4 regions of the Ruminococcus sp. OA3 genome follow, and region 1 is predicted to be linked to each of the others. Evidence: riboswitches for the same ligand, from Rfam matches in the RefSeq annotation. Region 1 holds a riboswitch; each other region holds the start of a gene.
What was found. A riboswitch is a leader RNA that binds a small molecule or an ion and turns the genes downstream of it on or off. The one in region 1 is predicted to bind cobalamin.
Positions count from the first base shown of each region.

Region 1 (5,352 bases):
CACGAGCTTCTGGGAGCGGGGGAAAAACTGGGATTTGAAAGAATCCGTTATTCGGATGCAGGATTTCAGGCGATGGCATTTTCCTGCCTGCCGATCCGCTTTCTGTTCTGGGACGGCGATGAAGAATTTCCGGCAAAGGCAAATGTGTTGTTTGATGCCAATATCACGGATTTCATGCATGAGGAGACCGTTGTCATGGTCGCATCTGACGGCCTGAAGCGCTTGACGGAGGCTGCAGATCCGGGAAAAGAGGCACCAATGAACCGTTCGTACCGGGGCTGGGTGAAGAACTGAGTATACAGCAGGGAGAGAATGAAAAATGGCATTAGAAAAGGTAAAAGAATATTTCAGGCAGTATGGTATGGAAGAGAGAGTGCAGGAGTTTGAGGTATCATCAGCGACGGTCGAACTGGCGGCGCAGGCTGTCGGCTGCGAACCGGAAAGAATCGCGAAGACCCTTTCTTTTAAAGTTGACGACGGGTGTGTGCTGATCGTGACAGCAGGAGATGCGAAAATTGACAACAGCAAGTTTAAAGGGACCTTTCATACCAAGGCAAAAATGCTTACGCCCGGGGAAGTGGAGAATATGGTCGGACATTCCGTCGGAGGGGTCTGCCCGTTTGCAGTCAACAGAGAGGTCGAGGTGTGTCTCGATGAGTCGTTGAAAAGGTTTGAGACAGTTTTCCCCGCATGCGGGAGCAGCAGCAGTGCGATTGAGCTGACGATCCCAGAGCTTGAGAAACATTCAGGTTATTCAAAATGGGTGGATGTCTGTAAAAACTGGGAATAAGGATGGTAAGCAAGAATGTGAAAGTCTGTCCCGTCCTCGTGATAATGACCTGAAGTTTCTGCTGAAAGAAAATTGTAACCGTGCAATATTACTAAAGAATTGAGAAAAAGTATTTGTTATGATATGATTAATGTATAAATCGGCGTACGGTTTATATAGATCTGAACTTTGGAAGAGAGAAATCACAGTGAAGAGAGGAATTGGAGAATGAAGAAAGTAAGAATTGGTATTGTTGGGTTGGGAAGACTTGGACGAGCACATGCGAACAATCTGGCGTTCGGTGTACCGGCGGCTGAATTGGTTGCAGCCTGCTCTGTTGTACCGGCGGAACTTGAGTATGCAAAAAATGAACTGGGTGTGGCGAAAACATATGCTGATTTCGGTGAGATGTGTCAGGATCCGGACATCGACGCAGTCGTGATCGTATCCCCGTCCACCTTCCATCCGGAGCAGATTTCACTGGCATTAAAAGCCGGAAAACATATCTTCTGTGAGAAACCGCTTGCCGTTACACTCGATGAATGCTACGCAACAGAAAAGGAAGTGGAGCAGTATCCCGATCTCGTATTTATGCTCGGTTTCATGCGCAGATATGATCCGTCCTACGCATATGCAAAAAAGAAAATCGATGAAGGTGCTATCGGAAAACCTTACCTTGTAAAGGCTACCGGTGTTGACCCGGATGCAGATGCCGAGAGCTTACTGGACAGCGGATACGTTCCGAAGAGCGGAGGTATCATGATGGATATGGCAAGCCATGACATTGACTTGATGCGCTGGTTCCTGGGTGACGACCCGGAAGAGGTATACGCGATCGGAAGCACAGTAAAACATCCAAGATTTACAGAGCAGGGCGATGTTGAAACAGCATGCGCTACCTTCTCCTTTAAGAATGGGGCTATGGGACAGCTTCATGTAGGCAGAGCGGCAGTACATGGTTATCATATCGAGACAGAGATCATCGGAACAGAGGGAAGTATCCGTGTCAGCCCGGTTCCGGCTAAGAATCTTGCAGTAATGTATGACAAACACGGTGTTGTTCAGGAGTGTGTACGCAACTTCCCGGAACGTTTCCAGCAGGCATACGTTGAGGAGATGAAAGAATTCGTAGACTGTGTACAGAACGGAAAGAAACCCGGTGTTGTCGTACATGACGGAACAGCTGCAACACAGATCTGTGAAGCAGCACAGAAAGCACTGGTGACAAAGGGCGTTGTTAAAATCTGATATTTGTCAGAGGGGTATGGGAGTGTCTGATAAAGACGCTCCCATTTTTAAATCTAAAAAAACATTCGGCTTTTGTAATATATCTTGACAAATAAAACAAAATCATCTAAATTAATGATTAACACCATAGTATTAACTGAATAAAAACTGCGGTCAGGCACAGCGTGTCTGTTTAAACGGAACCCGGTGAGAATCCGGGACAGCCTATCTCTACTGTATGGGGGACGAACAAAGCAGGATGCCACTGGATGAAATCCGGGAAGGCGCTTTTAGTAGGACGAACCCGAGTCAGGATACAACAACGCGGTTTGTGAAAAGAGATTCGTAAGCAAGGCGGATTGAGAAGAGAATCCAGGACCTTTTTTTGTGGTATGCAAAAAGGTCCCTTTTTAAAGGTAGAGCCTGTTACGGCTCTTTTTTTGTGCGATTTTTTCTATGGTCAAAAAAAGAGAAAAGGAGCAAATGTGTATGAAGAAGCTTAAAAAACAGGTCATCAGTATGATTTTGGCAGCACTGATGATCCTGACGTCTGTTCCGACTGCAGCATTTGGTGCGGCGGAAGATCTGCCGGTTCCCATAACCGGAGGTATGGAAGAGACTGAGAACGATGATGTCTCCGTGGAGGAACCATCATCGGAGAGCGAGCCGGAACCGGATGAAAGTCTTCAGGAAGAAGACAATCTGAAGGAGGAAGGCGAACAGGAAGATGCAGGGCAGAAAATTGAAGGAGAGGCTCCCAAAGCTACGGCAGATGAGCTGCAGAGTCAGGTCCCTGCTACGGCGGAAGAAGTGACAGTGGGAGCCAGCAGGGCCGAAGTACGGATGTCAATGAAACAGGGGGATACCTTCTTCTATCTTCCAAAGGTGTCAGAGATTTCCTCTAATCTGGCAAAATCCTATGGTTTTACATACGGAACAAATGTCAGCGAGGGAGATATCACGCCTCTTGACGCCCTGGTACAGATGCATATTGATCTGTATGATGCGACAAAAGAAAACATTGGTGAATATCTGGAAGTCAGTTCTGACGGGTTTATTACCAAACTGAATGGCGTTTCAACGAGCAGTATCAGCTTCGCGGTCAACGGTGCGATGCCGCACGATGATGTTGAGACTGCCTATGGATATACCGGTTATTCGGCAAATAACTGTGCCATCAGACAGGGTGATGAGCTGGAGTTCTTTTTCTACCAGGATGATGAATACTTCCTGGACAACTACGGCATGTTTTTTGCCGACGGTGAGAAGGTTAGCAGCCTTGAGGCTGAGACGGGTGATGAGATTTCACTGAATTTGAAAGGTTACTGCTATGCATACTTTGGGAATTATGCGCAGAGCATGATTGATCAGCAGACAAAAGCGGTGGAAGATGCACAGCTTTTACTGGTGACACCGGATGCAGCGGATCCCAAAGGCTATCTAGGGACCTCCGAAGCTATTGAAGGGGCCGTGACAGATGCCGATGGAAATGTCACCTTAAAATTTGATACGGCTGGAACATATTATGTTACGGCGAAATGTGATGGTGAATATGACAATCCTCTGGTTGCTCCGTATCTGACAGTTACGGTGAATGAGGCAGAAGATACTACACTCCCGGAGTTAGATGCAGAGTGGTATGATTACAGGAACAGCCAGGATAATATGGCGATCACTCAGGCGCTGACTCCGACTGCAGCGGGAGAGACCCATCTGAAGTGGGGGAAGAAGATTGGTGCGGATTATGGCTGGAAAGCAGTCAGCTCACCGATTCTCGTGGACGGTTACATGTATTGCTATTATGACGGCAGTATTATGAAGATTAATAAAGAGACCGGCGATGTCGTTGCGACAGGGACCATGGCGGGAAGCAGCAACTTCTCCATTGTACCTCCGACTTACGGCGGGGGGATGATCTTTGTCGGTCTCTCGAACGGACGTATCCAGGCATTTAATGCCAGTACACTGGAGTCTCTCTGGGTGTACAAAGATGAACTCGGCGGACAGCCGAATTCTCCAATCCGGTATTCTGACGGCTATATTTATACAGGCTTCTGGAACAGTGAGACGAGGGATGCCAATTTTGTATGTGTCAAGGCGGATGCGAAGAAGACAGAAACCAAAACCGCAGAATGGACACAGACAATTGCCGGAGGCGTATACTGGGCGGGAGCTTACGCTTCGGGTCAGTATGTGATGGTGGGCACCGATGACGGGCAGAACAATTCTACCAGCGAGACGGCGTCCCTGTACTCCTTTGACAAAGAGACGGGCGAGGTGATCAGTAAGGTCAGCGGATTCGTGGGTGATATCCGGACCGATATTGCCTATGATGCGGCGACGGACCGTGTGTATTTTGCGTCCAAGGGCGGATACCTGTACTCGGCAAAAGTGTCAGAGTCGGGTGTGATCGATGAAGCTTCTGTCACATCGTTTGCGCTGGGCGGCATGAGTACCAGCACACCGCTTATCTATAACAGCAGGATCTATATCGGAGTCAGCGGCGCGAGCAATTTCAGTCCTGACGGACACAGTATCAAAGTGCTGGATCTGGCGGCTGACGGTACAGCATCGGAGGCATATACCATACCGCTGACCGCTTATCCGCAGAGTTCCGCACTGCTGACAACAGCGTACGAGAGCGACGGCTATGTGTATGCATATTTTACCGTCAATTCCAAAAACGGTGAGATCTATGTCGTAAAGGACAAACCGGGGCTTACGGAGGCGGATCCGGGAAGCGGGATCCTGTATACGCCTGAAGATGGCATGAAAAACTATTGCATCACCAGTGCGATCTGTGACAGAGAAGGAACGATTTACTATAAAAATGACTCCGGTTACATGATGGCGCTGGAGAAAGCGGTCATGCCTACCATTGAGACGACCCTCCAGGACGGCATGGTTCAGCGCGGCAGCAAAAAGACGTTTGATGTCATTGCCCGTGATGGAGATGGAAATAAGATCGATGCCACGGTTAAATTTGACGGCAAGAACGTTGATTTTAACTGGAATGACGATGTAAAGACGAGTTATACGCTGAATTTTTCGGGTAAAGAAAACGGTGATCATACCGTAGAGATCACAGTGACGGACAGCGCTGGAAAGACAGCGTCAAAGACATACACCATCAATTACCAGAAGGCAGAAAAGGGCGAATTGATCGGCTATGCGACGATGGGAATCGAAGCCACAAGTATCAACAGCGGATATATCGTTGAGCCGGTAAAGATACCGGTGTATGAAGGCGACAATGCGGCGCAGGCTCTGACCCGCCTGATCCGGGAAAGTGGTTACGATTACAGTAATACAGGAACGGTAGAGAGTGGTTTTTATCTGTCCTCGATCATCGGAGC
Region 1 is NZ_JAKNTO010000001.1:1,096,332-1,101,683, forward strand. It holds gene MCG98_RS05055 (DUF3786 domain-containing protein) at 1-294, shown strand, start outside; gene MCG98_RS05060 (YbaK/EbsC family protein) at 320-790, shown strand; gene iolG (inositol 2-dehydrogenase) at 998-2,017, shown strand; cobalamin riboswitch at 2,150-2,339, shown strand; gene MCG98_RS05070 (Ig-like domain-containing protein) at 2,486-5,352, shown strand, end outside.

Region 2 (5,352 bases), 1.7 Mb from region 1:
GCTTGCGACAGCTCCCGCAATTCTGGCTCCGTACGGTTTCAACCTTTTGGAAAGTCGTAATACATTTTGAATTCTTGTTTTTTCCATTTGTTGTTCCTTTTTACTTTTCTGCATATTTCTGTGCCTGTATGAGTCCCTGATAGGTACTGTTATGTTCCAGTAACTCCTGGTGAGTTCCCCATCCTGCCAGTTTTCCATGATCCAGCACATAGATCCTGTCTGCATGCTCAATGGTAGAAAGCCTGTGAGCAATTACAATGGTCGTCTTATGTTTCATACACCGATTCAGGGCTTCCTGTATCAATGACTCATGAATCATATCAACACTGGACGTAGCCTCATCCAAAATCAGGATTGGTGCGTCTTTGAGAATTGCCCGGGCTATGGAAACCCGTTGACGTTCTCCGCCGGAAAGCGTAGCGCCTCTTTCTCCTACAATCGTGTCATATCCGTCAGGAAGTTCCATGATGCATTCGTGAACATTCGCCGTTTTTGCCGCTTCTATCATCGCCTCATCGGAGGCTTTTGGATTTGCCATTTTGATGTTTTCCCGGATCGTTCCATAAAACAGATAGGATTCCTGGAACACCACCGCAATTTTGCTGCGCAGAAACTCGATGGAAAAATCCCGAAGATCCCTTCCGTCCAGAATAATACTGCCGGAGGAAACATCATAAAAACGAAGCAGAAGGTTCACAATTGTAGACTTTCCGGAACCCGATTTTCCCACAATGGCTGTAATCTTTCCTGAGTCAAACTGTAAATCAATATTCTCCAGTACATCTGCGGAACTCTTATCGTAATGAAAGAATACCTGATTCATGGAAATCTCCGGGAGCTCTCCGGTGAGCTGATCCGGACCTTTTCCATCCTTCAATGCGACCGGTTCATCCAGCACCGCAAACAGCTCTTCTGCTACGGAGAGTCCCAGATAACTGCTGTGCCAGTATGTATTCATATCATTCAGAGGCTTCATACATTCACCTGCCAGGAACAGAATGATCAGGAGACTTCCATAGGATAGCTTTCCCTGAGCCATGTGATACGCTGCAATGGCGATGCTGGCTGCCGTTCCGATGGCCGTACACGTAACGATCACTGCTGAGTCCGACAGGGAAATTCCCAGATTTTTCATGGATTCTCCTGCAAATCCCCAGGCACGCTCCGCCAGCTTCTTTCCTTCCCGTTTGCTGACTCCCATGGATTTCAGCGTATTCATACCCTGCATGCTGTCGATGTACTGAGCATTCAAATCTGCATAATCCTGCCAGTATTCAATCATTACTTTAGATACTGCCGGCATAAATAAATGGGGAACTACGATGGCTAAAATCGCCATGATCAAAACAAGAAGCCCTACTGCCCAGTCCAGTGTCCACAGATAAACCGTAGAAAACAGCGTTGTCACAAATACCACAACCGTTTGCGGCAGGTACTGGACCAGAAACGCCTCAAAAGACTCGACCCCGTCTGTGATCAGTGACTGCAGGTTTCCCGTCCGTTTGTCATTTCTATAGGACGGTCCCAGCTGCATCAGTTTTGCCAGCATCGTATTCCTGATGACTGCCTTTACCTTGGCTGCCATCTTTTTCGTGTATCCTTCCTGATATCGTACCAGAAATGACCGGAACAATAATGCCAGCAGGCATACTGCCAGATATCCCAGCACAGCCGACAGCTGCTTTTTATCAAATACAGCTGTGACACCCTTTGCAAGGCAAAATGCCTGTATAAAACTGCACGCAACCATGGATAGTCCCAATATGATCTTGACTGCAACATCTCCCGGTATCTTTTTTAGAAATTCAATCAGTCTTATATATTTTCCCATAATCGTCCGTTATTTTTCTGCGCCCACCATAAAGGCCGGTGTCAGTTTATTGAGTTCCTTTCCTTTTTCATCCCAGACTTTATCGATGATATTCGGCTCCGCAAATACTTTTGCAAATCCCAGTGACATCAGATATTCCAGATCCCACAACGGGCGAACCTTATCACTCATGAAGAGCTGACGGCTCAGTTCATCTCCTTTCTGTGGATTTGCATGAGCATGTACGTTCCGTCCGTATTTTTCATTAATTCTGGCCTCATTGTCCCGGTATCGTTTTCCAAGTTCCTCGTCGTACAGATAAAGATACCAGCACGCATCAAATACCAGCAGTCTGCCTCCCGGCTTCAGCACCCGTTTCCACTCCCTGTACGCTTTCTGAGGATCCCCCAGGGTCCATGTTATATTTCTGCTGATCACCATATCAAAGGTATTATCCGGAAACTGCAGGTCCTGACAGTCCATCGTCTGCAGTACTGCGTGCTGTCCCCGGGCTTTTACGTGTTCCTCTGCACAGGAAATCATATTTTCGGTAATATCGATTCCCGTCACCTCATGTCCCTCTTCCCCCAGAATGATCGGGAAAAATCCCGGACCGCATCCCGCATCCAGAATTTTCAGAGAGCCGCTGTGTGGTACATAATCCCGAATCAATGCCTTCCACGCCTCGCAATGCGGTCCGTCCAGTTCCTCCTGAATTCCACGGCTGTAGACCTTCGCCTCACCCTCCCAATAATCTTTAATCTCGCTGTTCAGTTCCATGTTGTCCTCCTTTTCATCTGGTTGTCTGTGCTTTAAATAAAAAAACGGCCCACTACGGCCGTAAACACACAAATAACATATGCTCCTTATACACCGTAAGAATCATAACTACTTCTGCGCAAGCAGTTCTCCTGACTTAAGATCATCACATTCTCCCACCTTCCCAGGTAAATACCCAGTGGCACCTTGAAAGAATGCTCCCTAACACAGTGACGGGATCGTACCGGATTCTGACCGGTTTCTCTATTAATCCTTTCGGAACTTGCACAGTTTAACTGTAAAATCGTATTAAATTTGCTCTTTTATGAGAATATCACCTTTTTTATCTGAAGTCTACAAATTTTTTCGCTTAAATTCATTCCATTTTGTTATATAAATCACAGCATTGCATAACACCCGTACGCGTTTTCATCACCCGGATTCTTATGTTGTCCTGCGGTGCTTCGTGTCCGTCTGCACTCTCGTCAATCGCTCCCCCTCTGCATTAAATACATGTATCTTCTCCTGCTTCAGACGAACATATATCTCATGTCCAATTTGACCTGGGAAATCAGCATTCGTCATGACCGTGAGATTCGGTATGCCGGGCGCAGCAAGAAAAACGGCCACCTCACGCCCTGTATTCTCCAACAGGCCGATCTCCATCCGGATGGCGCCAGGCTCATTCTTTGAAGCAAGCTCAATGTGTTCCGGACGGATGCCAGCCTTAAGCGGCTCTTGTAATTGCTCCCCAGGCAAATTACCTATATTTATAGGAATACGGGCTTCACCCAGAGTCAGAAAATGCTGCGCATGATATGATACAATCTTTGTATCCCATATATTCATATTGGGAGAGCCTATAAATCCGGCAACGAAAAGGTTAGCCGGATTTTGATAGATCTCCTGCGGCGTTCCAAACTGCTGTAAAACGCCGCAATTCATTACAGCAATACGTGTTCCCATTGTCATGGCTTCGATCTGGTCATGTGTAACATATATTGTTGTTACACCCAATTCCCGCTGTAGCGTTATAATCTCCCGGCGCATCTCTGTGCGGAGTTTCGCATCCAGATTTGCCAGCGGTTCATCCATCAAAAAAAGCTTAGGCCTTCTCACCAATGACCGCGCAAGGGCCACACGCTGACGCTGCCCCCCGGAGAGTGCACCGGGCTTCCTTTCCAACAAAGTGTCCAGTTCCAGCTTTTTTGCCACCTCAGCTACCCGTGCCGCTGCTTCCTGCTTTTTGGTATGGCGCATCTTGAGGGGGAACGCAATATTATTCTTTACCTTCATGTTCGGATAGAGGGCATAATTCTGAAATACCATCGCAATGTCACGGTTCTTAGGCGGTACTTTATTAACCACCCTGCCATCCATAAGGACCTCGCCGCTGCTGATGCCCTCAAGTCCCGCAATCATACGAAGCAGTGTAGTCTTTCCACAGCCGGAAGGCCCCACGAAAACAATCAATTCACCCTGTTCTATTTCCATATCCATATTGATAACGGCGTGTACATTGCCTGGATACCACTTATTTACTTTGTGTATTTGCAGGCTGCCTGCCCGAACTTCATTATCCATAAACAACTCCTATTATATTTCAGTCCTTCATTCCAGAAGATATAATGCCTTGTTCAAGATATTTCTGCCCGAACATAAATATCAGAAGCGGCGGCATAAGTGTAATCAGTGATGCGATCAGCGATACCCCCGCATTGTCCGCGGTGATGTTCGCCATATACAGAGACAGCGGCCAGAGTGTCTGATCCTTTAAGAATGCCTGAGGCGCCTCCATTGCGTTCCAGTACTCCAGAAAGCCCAGCACAACCGCGGAGAGGATACCCGGTGCGCCGAGAGGTATACCCAATCTCAAAAATGTCTGGATGGGCGAAGCACCATCCACAGCTGCTGCCTCAGTAACCGCCCCTGGTACCGTCATAAAGAATCGGGTCATGATGAATACCGGAAGGGTTGATGCGGCGCCGGGCAGAATAATGGCCCATGCAGTATCAATAAGACCTAACTTATTCAAAACCAGATAACTGGAAACCATAGTCACTTGAAAAGGCATCAGCATAAGGACAATATATAAGGTGTAAAGCACTTTTTTTCCGCGAAAGTCAAAACGTGCAAATGCCCATGCCGCAGGAGCGCCCAAAACAATATGGCCCAATATAATGGGAAAGACCTGTTTACAGGAATTCCAGAATACATTAAAAAATTGAGGTGTATCAAACAACAGCTCCGCATAAGCCTGGAAGGTCGGGTAGCGTGCAAAAATCGGCCATGCAGCGAAGCCATCACCACTTTCTAAAACCGGGGCAAGGTTCCCGGACAACTCCCCGGGTCCCATAAGTGTACCGGATGAAAGCATCCACAGCGGTACCCATACAAAAACAGCGATCATAAAAAGGATGAGACAGATGAAAAATTTTTTCAAGAGCCGTCACCCCCACTCATGATCTTCTGCAACAGCATAATCAAAGTAAATACGATAAGTGCCATCATTACAGCCCCAGCACACATTTTATCCACGTCCAAGCTGCTGTACCAGTTATTAAACAGATGCTGAAGCATATAAATGCTATCATCGGGATAGCTGCCAGCAATGAGATAAGCTTCCCTGAATACCTTGAACGAATTGAGCAGGGACAGCACCGTGACTGTGAACAACGTCGGCAACAGATTGGGCAGCGTGATCTTTATAAGCCGTTTTATGCTGCCCGCCCCGTCTATCTGTGCCGCCTCATACAGCGCCGGATTGATAGCACTGATCCCTG
Region 2 is NZ_JAKNTO010000001.1:2,832,267-2,837,618, forward strand. It holds gene MCG98_RS12695 (ABC transporter ATP-binding protein) at 1-87, opposite strand, end outside; gene MCG98_RS12700 (ABC transporter ATP-binding protein) at 101-1,831, opposite strand; gene MCG98_RS12705 (class I SAM-dependent methyltransferase) at 1,841-2,590, opposite strand; cobalamin riboswitch at 2,694-2,871, opposite strand; gene MCG98_RS12710 (ABC transporter ATP-binding protein) at 3,014-4,153, opposite strand; gene MCG98_RS12715 (carbohydrate ABC transporter permease) at 4,173-5,012, opposite strand; gene MCG98_RS12720 (sugar ABC transporter permease) at 5,009-5,352, opposite strand, start outside.
Region 2: it holds a riboswitch for cobalamin, as region 1 does, so the genes downstream of both, MCG98_RS12705 (class I SAM-dependent methyltransferase) here and MCG98_RS05070 (Ig-like domain-containing protein) in region 1, are expected to answer to the same signal.

Region 3 (5,352 bases), 1.9 Mb from region 1:
TGGAAGCCATCAAAGCGGGAGCATGTATCGTGACAGATACACAGATGGCGAAATCGGGGATTAATAAACGGGTACTGGCGAGGTACGGCGGAGAAGTCTTTTGTTTTATGTCGGATGAAGATGTCGCCGAGGTCGCAAAAAAGAACGGAACGACAAGAGCCACAGCCAGCATGGAAAAGGCAGCTGCCATGGACCGTCCGCTGATCTTTGCCATCGGAAATGCACCCACCGCACTGGTACGCCTGTATGAGCTGATCGAAGAAGGCGTTTTGAAACCGGAGCTGATCATCGGAGTTCCGGTCGGCTTTGTAAATGTGGTACAGTCCAAGGAACTCATCATGCAGACAGATGTGCCGTATATCGTAGCGCGCGGCAGAAAAGGCGGAAGTAATATTGCTGCCTGCATTGTGAATGCACTGCTGTATATGATTGACGATAACAGGGAGTGATGTTATATGCGGTGTGACTGTCATGTACATGTGTTTATGGACGGGCTGGATTACCGAAAGGCGGCCGGCCGGCACAGAGACGGCGTGGATGAATCGGTGATACGCAGTCATCTGGGAGAATATCAGAAACATCATATTACATATTTGAGAGACGGCGGCGATGCACTTTTCGTATCGCTGCGGGCCAGGGCGATCGCTCCGGAGTATGGCATCACTTACCGTACTCCGGTTTTTGCCATTCACAAAAACGGTCATTACGGGAGCATCGTCGGCAGAGGGTTTGATACGATGGAAGAGTATGCCCAGCTGGTGCGGGAAGTCCGAAGGCTTGGAGGAGATTTTATCAAGATCATGACGACCGGGATCATGGATTTTACCTGTGCAGGCAAGATTACGGGTGAAGCGCTTTCGTATGCCGATGTGAAAGAGATGGTGCATATTGCCCACGAGGAAGGATTTGCAGTCATGGCACACACGAACAGCGCCGATGCGGTGCGCACGGCTGCGCTGTGCGGTGTGGATTCCATTGAACATGGGAATTATCAGGATGAGGACAGTATCGCGGCGATGGCGGACAGCGGGACTGTCTGGGTACCGACGCTTGTGACGGTCCGTAATCTTCTGGGGAAAGGGCGCTTTACAGACGAAGTCCTCCATCAGATCGCCGATACGCAGACGCGAGGGGTGCAAATGGCCTTGGAGAAAGGCGTGCAGCTGGCAACGGGCACCGATGCGGGGGCATGGATGGTGATGCATGGTACATCGCTGGACCAGGAGTATGCGTCGTTCTATAAGATTCTGGGTGAGACGGAGGATGTGAAGCGAAAGCTTGGGGAAGGGAATCAGGACATTTTTGAAAAGTTTAAAATCAGTTAAAAACAGGCAGATTGTTTCCGGGATATCCAGAAAACAATCTGCCTGTTACTCTTCATGTTCAGCCGATCACTGTGCGGATATGATCCACAAACAGAGAACGGATCTCAGGGTACTCACCCAACCCTTTCAATATGCATTCCACCTCAAAGCCGGCGTCTTTGAACTGTGTGAACCAGGAATCCTCCTCATCACTTGCCATGTCATTTGTGGCATGGTCACCGGCGACGATCATGAACGGTGCCAGAATGACTTTTGATGCCCTGGTTTTTCTGACGGCCTTAAGCAGGGAATCCATGGTTGGATATGCCTCGACAGTTCCAAGGAATATATTCGGGAAGCCCTCATCCTGGAACTTGAAGTTTAATGCCGCATATATGGCATTGGAAAAATGTGTAGTGCCGTGCCCCATCAGTACGAGAGCTTCGTGATCCTCACGAAGATGGGAAAAATGCGCTGCGATGGTATGCACTACATGATGATTATCCTCCTCGGTTGTGAGCAGCGGATTGCCGAAGGTGATGGATGAGAAGGAAGACTGATACATCAGTGCATCTTCTGTCATCAATTCATTTTCGATACCGTTGATCACGTGAGTCGGCTGAACGATGACATCTGTAATACCGTCATCACGCATTTTCTCCATTGCTTCTCTGACATTCAGAATCTTGATTCCGTCACGTTTTAGCAGCTTTGCCATGATCATTTTACTGGTCCAGGCGCGGTAAATCAGATAGTCAGGAAAAGCGTCTGCAATTTCTTTTTCAATAGCGTCAATTGTTTTTTCTCTCGTCTCGGCAAAACTGGTACCAAAGCTGACAACCAGAATTGCTTTTTTGGATGCGTCCGGCATGGGGCGTTTTCCTCCTGTGTTTTCTACTTAGATTCGTGTTTTTTTCTCTCTACCAGACGTCCCATGACGAAGCCGAAGACTCCGGCACCAAGGCCGGCCTGAAGGCAGAAGAGAAGACTTTCAATTTCTCCGCTGGCAGGTTCCATGATAGGATCAGCCCAGGTTTCATAGCCTGGCTGAATCTCCTCGATCATTTCAGAAGCTGCACCGTCGGCACCGCCGAATTCAGCACCACTTTTCAGGAAAAGCGGTACAACAGCGATCACAACGACAAGCAGCAGAAGTATCAGTACAGTTTTAGCGTTTTTAGTCATTATGCGTTCCTCCCTCTTAAAAATCCAAGATCTGTGAGCTCAGACTTAGCGTAAGATTCCAGGCCGATGATTACGATGGCGGTCAGGATACCTTCAATGATGGCAAGCGGTACCTGAGTTGCTGCGAAAATAGCCAGGAATTTCCCAAGGGAAGCGCCGAATCCGCCGTCAGCGGATGGATAAGCGATTGCCAGCTGGATGCTGGTGATCACGTATGTAAACAGATCTCCGAGGCAGGCTGCCAGAAATACGGAAACAAGCTTCGGTACCTTCAGTTTATTACAGAGCCTGTAGATTCCATAGGATACCAGCGGTCCGGCGATTGCCATGGAAAATGTATTTGCGCCCAGAGTGGTAAGCCCTCCGTGAGCGAGCAGGATTGCCTGAAAGACCAGGACGATCAGTCCGACGATACTGACAGCAGCGGGACCAAACAGGATCGCGCCGAGACCGGTTCCTGTCATGTGGGAACAGCTTCCCGTGACAGACGGAATCTTAAGTGAGGACAGGACAAATGCATACGCACCCACCATAGCCAGGATCATGATCAGTTTCCGGTTTCCGGAAAGTGTTTTCTTTATGGAGAAGAAACCTGCGATTAAAAAAGGTACGCAGACAACACCCCAGGCAATACAGAACTTGGCCGGGAGATAACCCTCCATAATGTGCATCGCGTTTGCAGCCGGCAGGATTCCAAATGAAAGAGCAAAAACTGCGGCTATCAAAACGATTGTTCTTTGTGACTTTGTCATAACTTTCTCCTTTCTCATTCAAAAAAATAACGCCATATCTAAGGAATCCCACTTCACATAGACAGGCGCACCGAAACGGCAGCATATAAGAATTTGCCGTTTCCTTACACCAGGCCATCGTTCGTAACCGGGGTGTAAATCGCTTATGAAGGGCAGGCTTTCTGACTCAGGCGTCATCACTGTATCTTGCCTTCCCAGTTTTCACCAGTGACATCATAAGATACAGCTCTTCCATTACAGCGGCGGGACCGTGTGAGAGTTACACTCACTTTCCTCTTACCCTGCGGAGAAATACGCAGGCTCCACTTCATATTCAATTCTATGATAAATTTTATCGCGTAGTCAGGCTAATGTCAAATAGAATTTAAAAAAAGTAGAAAATAGATTTTGCATTTTCAAAAGTATGTGCTATGATGGGGAGGAATAAATTTTCGGAGGAACAAATGATGAGTATTTGTATGGTGGGTATCGATCATAACAAAGCATCGGTGGATGTACGGGCATTATTCTCCTTTACGAAGAAGAATGCGGCTGCTGCCATGGAAGAGCTGAAAAGCAGGGATGGCATATTGGGATGTATCATACTCTCAACCTGTAATCGTATGGAAATCTGGGCCAGTGTGGAAGAGGAATGGGAAGGCTCACTTGTGGAAGAACTGTGTATCATCAAGGAAGTGGATCCGACGCAGTTCGGACAGTATTTTGTCATGCGTGAGAGAAACGAAGCGGTGAACCATCTGTTCCATTTAACCTGCGGACTGAAATCCCAGATCCTCGGAGAGGATCAGATTATTACCCAGGTAAAAGATGCACTGTCACTTGCACGTGAGAATTATATGACTGACAGTGTCCTGGAAGTGCTGTTCCGCATGGCGGTGACAGCGGCAAAAAAAGTAAAAACGGATGTTACCTTCTCAAGAGCAAATTTTACCGCAATGGACCGTGCGGTTTCCATGCTCAAAGAGCAGGGGTATGAGATACAGGGAAAGACATGCATGGTGATCGGTAATGGAGAGATGGGAAAGCTGGCTGCGCAGACGATGCAGAAAGCAGGCGCCGTGGTGACTGTAACAGTCCGGCAGTACCGGAGCGGTATGGTAACGATCCCGAAGGGATGTGCCCGGATTAATTACGGAGAACGTATGGACTTGCTGCCCAAATGCCATGTGGTAGTCAGTGCGACTGCAAGTCCCAATTTTACACTCACCCGGGAACTGCTCGAAGAAGCGGACCTTACACATGATATTATTTTCATCGATCTTGCTGTGCCCAGGGATATCGAACCGGCAATCGGGGAGATGGAACATGTGACGCTGTATGACATCGATGATTTTCAGGTCACGGCAGTCGGCGATTATCTGAAAGATTCCTTTGACCAGGCTGAGGCGATTCTTCAGGAACAGCAGAAAGAATTCTATGACTGGTATGACGGAAGAGATCTGATCCCCCGTATTCAGGAAATCCAGGAGGATGCGGTGACAGATCTGGAGCTGCGTATACATAAGATCCTGGGGAAACTTCCTCTGGACGACAGGGAGAGGGAGTCACTCAGACAGTCAATTGAACTGGCGGCAGGAAAAGTAGTCGGCAAAATGATCTTCGGACTGCGGGATTCGCTGGAAAAAGAAACATTTTTAGCCTGTGTGGAAGGATTGGAAAAACTGTATGAAGAATAGTGGACAGGCGTACTTTCCGCTTTTTGTTGATATATCGGGTAAGAAAACAGTTGTTGTCGGAGCCGGAAAGATTGCATCACGGAGAATTCAGACTCTGGCGGAATTCACAGAGAATATCACCGTCATTGCGCCGCATTTCGAAGACAGTGTGCTGGATCTGGCAGAAAAAGGAAGAATACAGATACGGGAAAAGCGGTATGAGAGGGAAGATATTTACGGAGCCGATATCGTGATTGCGGGGACTGACGATGCGGGGCTTAATGAAGAAATTCACAGTGTATGCAAATGTCTGGGTATCCTTGTGAATGTTATCAGTGACGGGACGAAATGTGATTTTCATTTTCCGGGGATTGTTAAAAGAGATGTCCTTGTAGCGGGGGTCAATGCCGGAGGAAGGGACCACAGCAGGGCGAAACGTGCCAGGCAGGCGATAGA
Region 3 is NZ_JAKNTO010000001.1:3,042,027-3,047,378, reverse strand. It holds gene MCG98_RS13740 (precorrin-8X methylmutase) at 1-449, shown strand, start outside; gene MCG98_RS13735 (amidohydrolase family protein) at 456-1,325, shown strand; gene MCG98_RS13730 (sirohydrochlorin cobaltochelatase) at 1,384-2,175, opposite strand; gene MCG98_RS13725 (energy-coupling factor ABC transporter substrate-binding protein) at 2,199-2,489, opposite strand; gene MCG98_RS13720 (energy-coupling factor ABC transporter permease) at 2,489-3,241, opposite strand; cobalamin riboswitch at 3,375-3,563, opposite strand; gene hemA (glutamyl-tRNA reductase) at 3,685-4,917, shown strand; gene MCG98_RS13710 (bifunctional precorrin-2 dehydrogenase/sirohydrochlorin ferrochelatase) at 4,907-5,352, shown strand, end outside.
Region 3: it holds a riboswitch for cobalamin, as region 1 does, so the genes downstream of both, MCG98_RS13720 (energy-coupling factor ABC transporter permease) here and MCG98_RS05070 (Ig-like domain-containing protein) in region 1, are expected to answer to the same signal.

Region 4 (5,352 bases), 470 kb from region 1:
GACCGTCTCCTGAACAACAAAATTGCCCTGAGTGATCGTGCCTGTCTTATCCATGATGACCGCACGAACTCCTTTTAATGCCTCGATCGAAATTCCGCCTTTAAACAGAATACCTTTTTTGGAACCGGCACCGATACCGGAAAAGAATGCCAGGGGAACGCTGAGGACCAGTGCACACGGGCAACTCATGACCAGAAAGGTAAGCGCCGTATAGATCCAGTGCTGCCAGTCGCCTGTGATCAGGGAAGGCAGTACAGCAGTTACAATGGCCAGGGCAACAACAAACGGTGTATAAATACGGGCAAAACGAGTGATAAAACGGTCGATTACGGGCTTGCTTGCTGCTGCATTCTCTACGGAATCCAGGATTCGTGTCACCATGGATTCGGATAATTCTTTTTCAACACGGATTTTCAGCTGACCGCTGGTATTGACGCATCCCGACAAGACAGAATCACCGATGCCGGTTTTGACGGGCACAGGTTCGCCTGTGATGGGGGAAGTGTCCAGCTGACTGTTTCCTTCGATGACAATTCCGTCAAGCGGAATTCGGTCTCCGGGCCGTACAAGCAGAATATCGCCGATCCTTGCTTCCTCAGAAGGAATGATCTGCACATCCTCATTGGAAACCAGATTAACGGTTTCAGGGCGGAGATCCACGGCATCCATAATCTGTGAACGGCTTTTTGCAACTGCCTTTTCTTCGAAGAATTCTCCTACACGGTAGAAGAGCATAACGCCAACTGCTTCGGGGTATTCACGGATGACAAAAGCCCCCAGTGTTGCGATACTCATTAAAAAGTTTTCATCAAATACCTGCCCCCGGGTAATATTTCTTAACGCTGTCCAGATGACCTTCCAGCCGAGGACAACATAAGCGACAACATAGACGGGGAGTGTGACTGCAGTTCCGAACCCCATGTGTTCCAGAATCTCACCGGCGATGAAAAGAACCGCTCCAATGATAATCTCTGTCAGGGCGCGAGTGCTCTCTGACATTCCCTTTTTTGCAGCAACCGCTTCGTGGCTGCGCACAGAGGTTTCTTTCTCGACAATTTCAATGCCATCTTCAATTGAATTGCAGATTTTCTTAATCTCAGGAATCAGACGCTGCGGCGATTTTGCTGTAAGTTTCAGCTGTTTAGTAGCAAAAGTAATGGTAGCGTTCTCCACATCGGCAATCTGATTGATTCTCTGCTCCATCTTGGCAGCGCAGTTGGCGCATCCTAGATTCTGTAAGATATATGTTTTTGTTTTGCTGCTGCCTGCAGAAGAAGTATCTTTCGGTATAACCCGCACTTCTGATTCAATAGAAGAGCAGATACTCTGGATCTGAGGGACCAATGCAGCCTGACTGTCTGCGGAAATGCGCAGCTGTTTTGTGGCAAAAGTAATGCTGGCTGCAAATACTCCGGGAAGCTCCTGGATTTTCTGCTCCATCTTAGCTGCACAGTTGGCACAGCCGAGATTTTCTAAAATATATACCCTTTTTTCGTGACCGTCATCCGGCAGTTCTACAGTATTGCTGCTGTGAGGGGTGTGCTCATGATGGTCATGCCCGCAGCCGCAGGCCTCATGATGGTGCTCCTGATGGTCATGGTGCTCATGCCCGCAGCCGCAGGCCTCATGTTGGTGCTCATGATGGTCATGGTGCTCATGCCCGCAGCCGCAGGCCTCATGTTGGTGCTCATGATGATCATGTCCGCAGCCGCAGGTTTCTTTGTGCTGATGTTCAGGCAAATCTTCCATACGTTTCATAACTTATCCTCTCCATTTCTATAAATAATCAAATGATAAAACATATGAATAACTGTTCATATGTTGATTATAAGTCGAATCCTTTGGAAAGTCAATATCATTTGTGAAAGTCTTTAAAAAAATTCTGCCGGATAGTCAAAAGGATCTGTATCTATCCTGAAAATCAACGGAATCCAGCGAGGGTGATAACAAAATGGAATGGGAAAAACAAAAAAAAAGAGAGAAAAATACAAAAAAGTGTGTTATAGTAATTTTGGTTTAAATAGAGTCATAAAAGTTCCTGTTTTAGGATTAATAGGGAAATTGGTGAAAATCCAATGCGATCCCGTCACTGTGAAAAAAGGGTCGACTTCATTACCACTGGATGATTATATAATATCCGGGAAGGGAAGTAGACAATGCTTTTAAGCCAGGAGACCTGCTTTTATGTGAAATGCAATACCTACGGTGTATAGGTGTGAGCGAAGCGAATGTAAATTGATTACGTCCTTATGCGCACTTATTGTGCGCATTTTTTTATTATATGGGATACTTTGTTCTACATATAACAAAGCGCTTTGCGGGAACATACTGCGGCGGAAAATTTTTTTCCGTTTCTTAACCCCTGAGGGGGGATCGCACTGCAGACACCGGGAGAAAGGTATATAATAACCTTCCTCCCTTAATTATTTTGTTTTTATCCTGAAGACAGTGTCAGTAAATTTAACATTGGTTAAAGAGTGTAAATAACAGGGGGATATATGGATATCAAGCAGTTGCAGTATTTTGTGACAAGTGTTGATCTGGGAAGTTTTCATGCAGCAGCCGAGGCACTGATCACCACACAACCGAATGTCAGCAAGGTTATGAAAGCACTGGAAGAGGAAATGGGGATGACACTGCTCGCCCGTAACAGAAGCGGGGTTACCCTGACGAAAGAAGGAGAGCAGGTCTACAGGTATGCTCTGAGCACGCTGAAGAATTTTGAAATGCTTAATGCTCTTAAAGGAGAAAAAGAAGAAAGTCTGATTGTATGCTGCACTCCAAGCAATAATCTGTCAACACTTCTTGCGGAATTTTACGGGCTGAAATCATATAGAAAACCACATCTGGATCTTCGGGAAGGTGATTTTGAGGATATAGTGGCATGGGTGCACAGGAGAAGTACAGAGCTGGGCTTTACTTATATATCCAGAAGAAACCAGCTGGTATTTGAGGGCAGGCTTAAAACAAAAGGACTGGGGTTTCATGAACTGGCGAGAACTTCTATTTATTTGTTCTGCAGCGAAAAAAATCCCCTGTTTGACAGACGCTATGTTTCAGAAAAGGATTTAGAGGCTGTAAAGCTGATTCAGAGAAGAGAAGAAATCCATTCCCTGTCCAACCATTTAGGAGTGTTGAACGGAGATGGTTTGAGCAGATCCGGCAGACAGGAGATTGCCTATACGAACAGTGATCATTTCCTTATACAGATGTTGAAAAATACTGATTACTGTTCGGTCGACAGCAGTTTTCTGAAAGATAAGTATAAAGAGTATCATATCAAGGCGATTCCTGTCAGAGGGAGTGAAAACAGTGTTTCGTTTGGATATATCAAACGAATCAAAGATTCTCTGACGGAGATAGCAGACGAATTTATCAGATATCTGGAAGAACAGATCAGAGAGGAGAGATAACATGATGACAAAAGACAACCTGCGGGAGGATAAGAGACTGTGAATAAGAAACAACTGGGAAGAAGATTGCTACAGATTTTAGTTGTGCTGTTTGGCATCAGTTTTTTTACGTTTGGACTGACGTATCTTTCCCCAGGAGATCCGGCCGAAATTATGCTGACGGAGTGTGGAAATGTGCCGACTCCGGAACTTCTTGAACAGACACGGGCAGAACTGGGACTGGATAAACCATTTCTTATTCAGTATGGAAACTGGCTGAAGGGAGTTTTGACCGGCGATATGGGTACTTCCTATTCGATGAAAGTCCCGGTCGTAGAGAAACTGACTTCCTGTTTCTGGCCTACTTTGGAACTGGCATTGGCTTCACTGGTCATCATGTTAGTTGTGTCTGTTCCTTTGGGGATTGTGTCGGCTGTATATCAGAATCGATGGCCGGATTATCTGGTTCGGGGGCTGACTTTCATGGGGGTTTCAATTCCGAGCTTCTGGGTGGGGCTGATTCTGCTGAGTGTTTTTGGCGTTACACTCCGATGGGTTACCGTATCCGGCGGCAGCACTGATTTTAAATCATTGATCCTTCCGGCGGTAACGCTGGCATTTTCCATGTCGGCAAAGTATACGCGGCAGGTACGCATTGCGGTATTGGAAGAGCTTCGCCAGGACTATGTAACAGGAGCTCGAATGAGAGGCATCAGGGAAAGTACGATTCTCTGGAAACATGTGCTGCCGAATTCCATGCTTCCGCTGGTTACGCTTCTGGGTATTTCTCTGGGTAGTCTGCTCGGGGGTACTGCGGTTGTCGAAATCATCTATAACTGGCCGGGATTGGGAAGTATGGCGGTCAAAGCAATCTCCTGCCGGGATTACCCACTGGTACAGGGATATGTGCTGTGGATTGCACTGTTATATATGGGGATCAATCTGCTTGTGGATCTTTCCTATAACCGCCTGGATCCCAGACTGAAGGAGGAAAGATAAAGTGAAGGTACTGAATTTTTTAAAATCGCATAAACAGTTTACGATATTCTCCATCCTGGCACTGATTATTGTAGGTGTGGCGGTACTGGCTCCGCTGATCTCACCGCATGATCCGTATCATGCGGTGATGTCCGATTCTTTAAAAGCTCCAGGCGGCACTTACATGTGCGGGACAGATAAGCTGGGAAGAGATGTATTGTCCAGGGTGATCTATGGAACAAGGTCATCGCTGACGATGACGCTGATCCTGGTGGCAGTGATTCTGGTGACGGGTACGGCTCTCGGCGTTATTGCCGGGTATTTTGGCGGTGCTGTCGATGCCGTTATCATGCGGCTGGCAGATATGATGATTTCCTTTCCCGGGCTGGTGCTGGCGATTGCAATAGCCGGTCTTCTTGGACCCAATATGGTAAATGCGGTGATCGCCATAGCAGCTGTGAGCTGGACGAAGTATGCGAGACTGGCGAGGAGCATGGTACTGAAGATTAAAAGTAATCTGTATATGGAAGCGGCTGTCGTAACCGGAACCAGTACAAAAAACATAATCTTAAAACATGTACTTCCGAATATGATTACGACGATGATTGTGACTGCCGCAACGGATATTGGTACGATGATGCTGGAACTGGCGGCGCTGTCTTTTCTGGGTTTTGGAGCTCAGGCACCGACCCCGGAATGGGGGCTGATGCTGAACGAGGGGAGAACTTACATAAGTAAGGCACCGTGGCTTATGATCTATCCCGGTATTGCAATTGTCATTGTGGTGGTCGTCTTTAATATGCTGGGCGACAGTATCCGGGATATCCTGGATCCAAAACAGGAATAGGGCAGATTCAAATCCGCACTGGCGGTTTAGAATAAGAATAAATGTTAAGTGAGAAAAGAGAGGAAAAAATCTATGTGTAAGTGGATGAAAAAAACAATAGGTCTGGCGCTTGTGTCTGTGATGAGCATATCACTG
Region 4 is NZ_JAKNTO010000001.1:1,564,409-1,569,760, forward strand. It holds gene MCG98_RS07095 (heavy metal translocating P-type ATPase) at 1-1,758, opposite strand, end outside; cobalamin riboswitch at 2,016-2,199, shown strand; gene MCG98_RS07100 (LysR family transcriptional regulator) at 2,499-3,413, shown strand; gene nikB (nickel ABC transporter permease) at 3,453-4,391, shown strand; gene nikC (nickel transporter permease) at 4,393-5,217, shown strand; gene MCG98_RS07115 (ABC transporter substrate-binding protein) at 5,290-5,352, shown strand, end outside.
Region 4: it holds a riboswitch for cobalamin, as region 1 does, so the genes downstream of both, MCG98_RS07100 (LysR family transcriptional regulator) here and MCG98_RS05070 (Ig-like domain-containing protein) in region 1, are expected to answer to the same signal.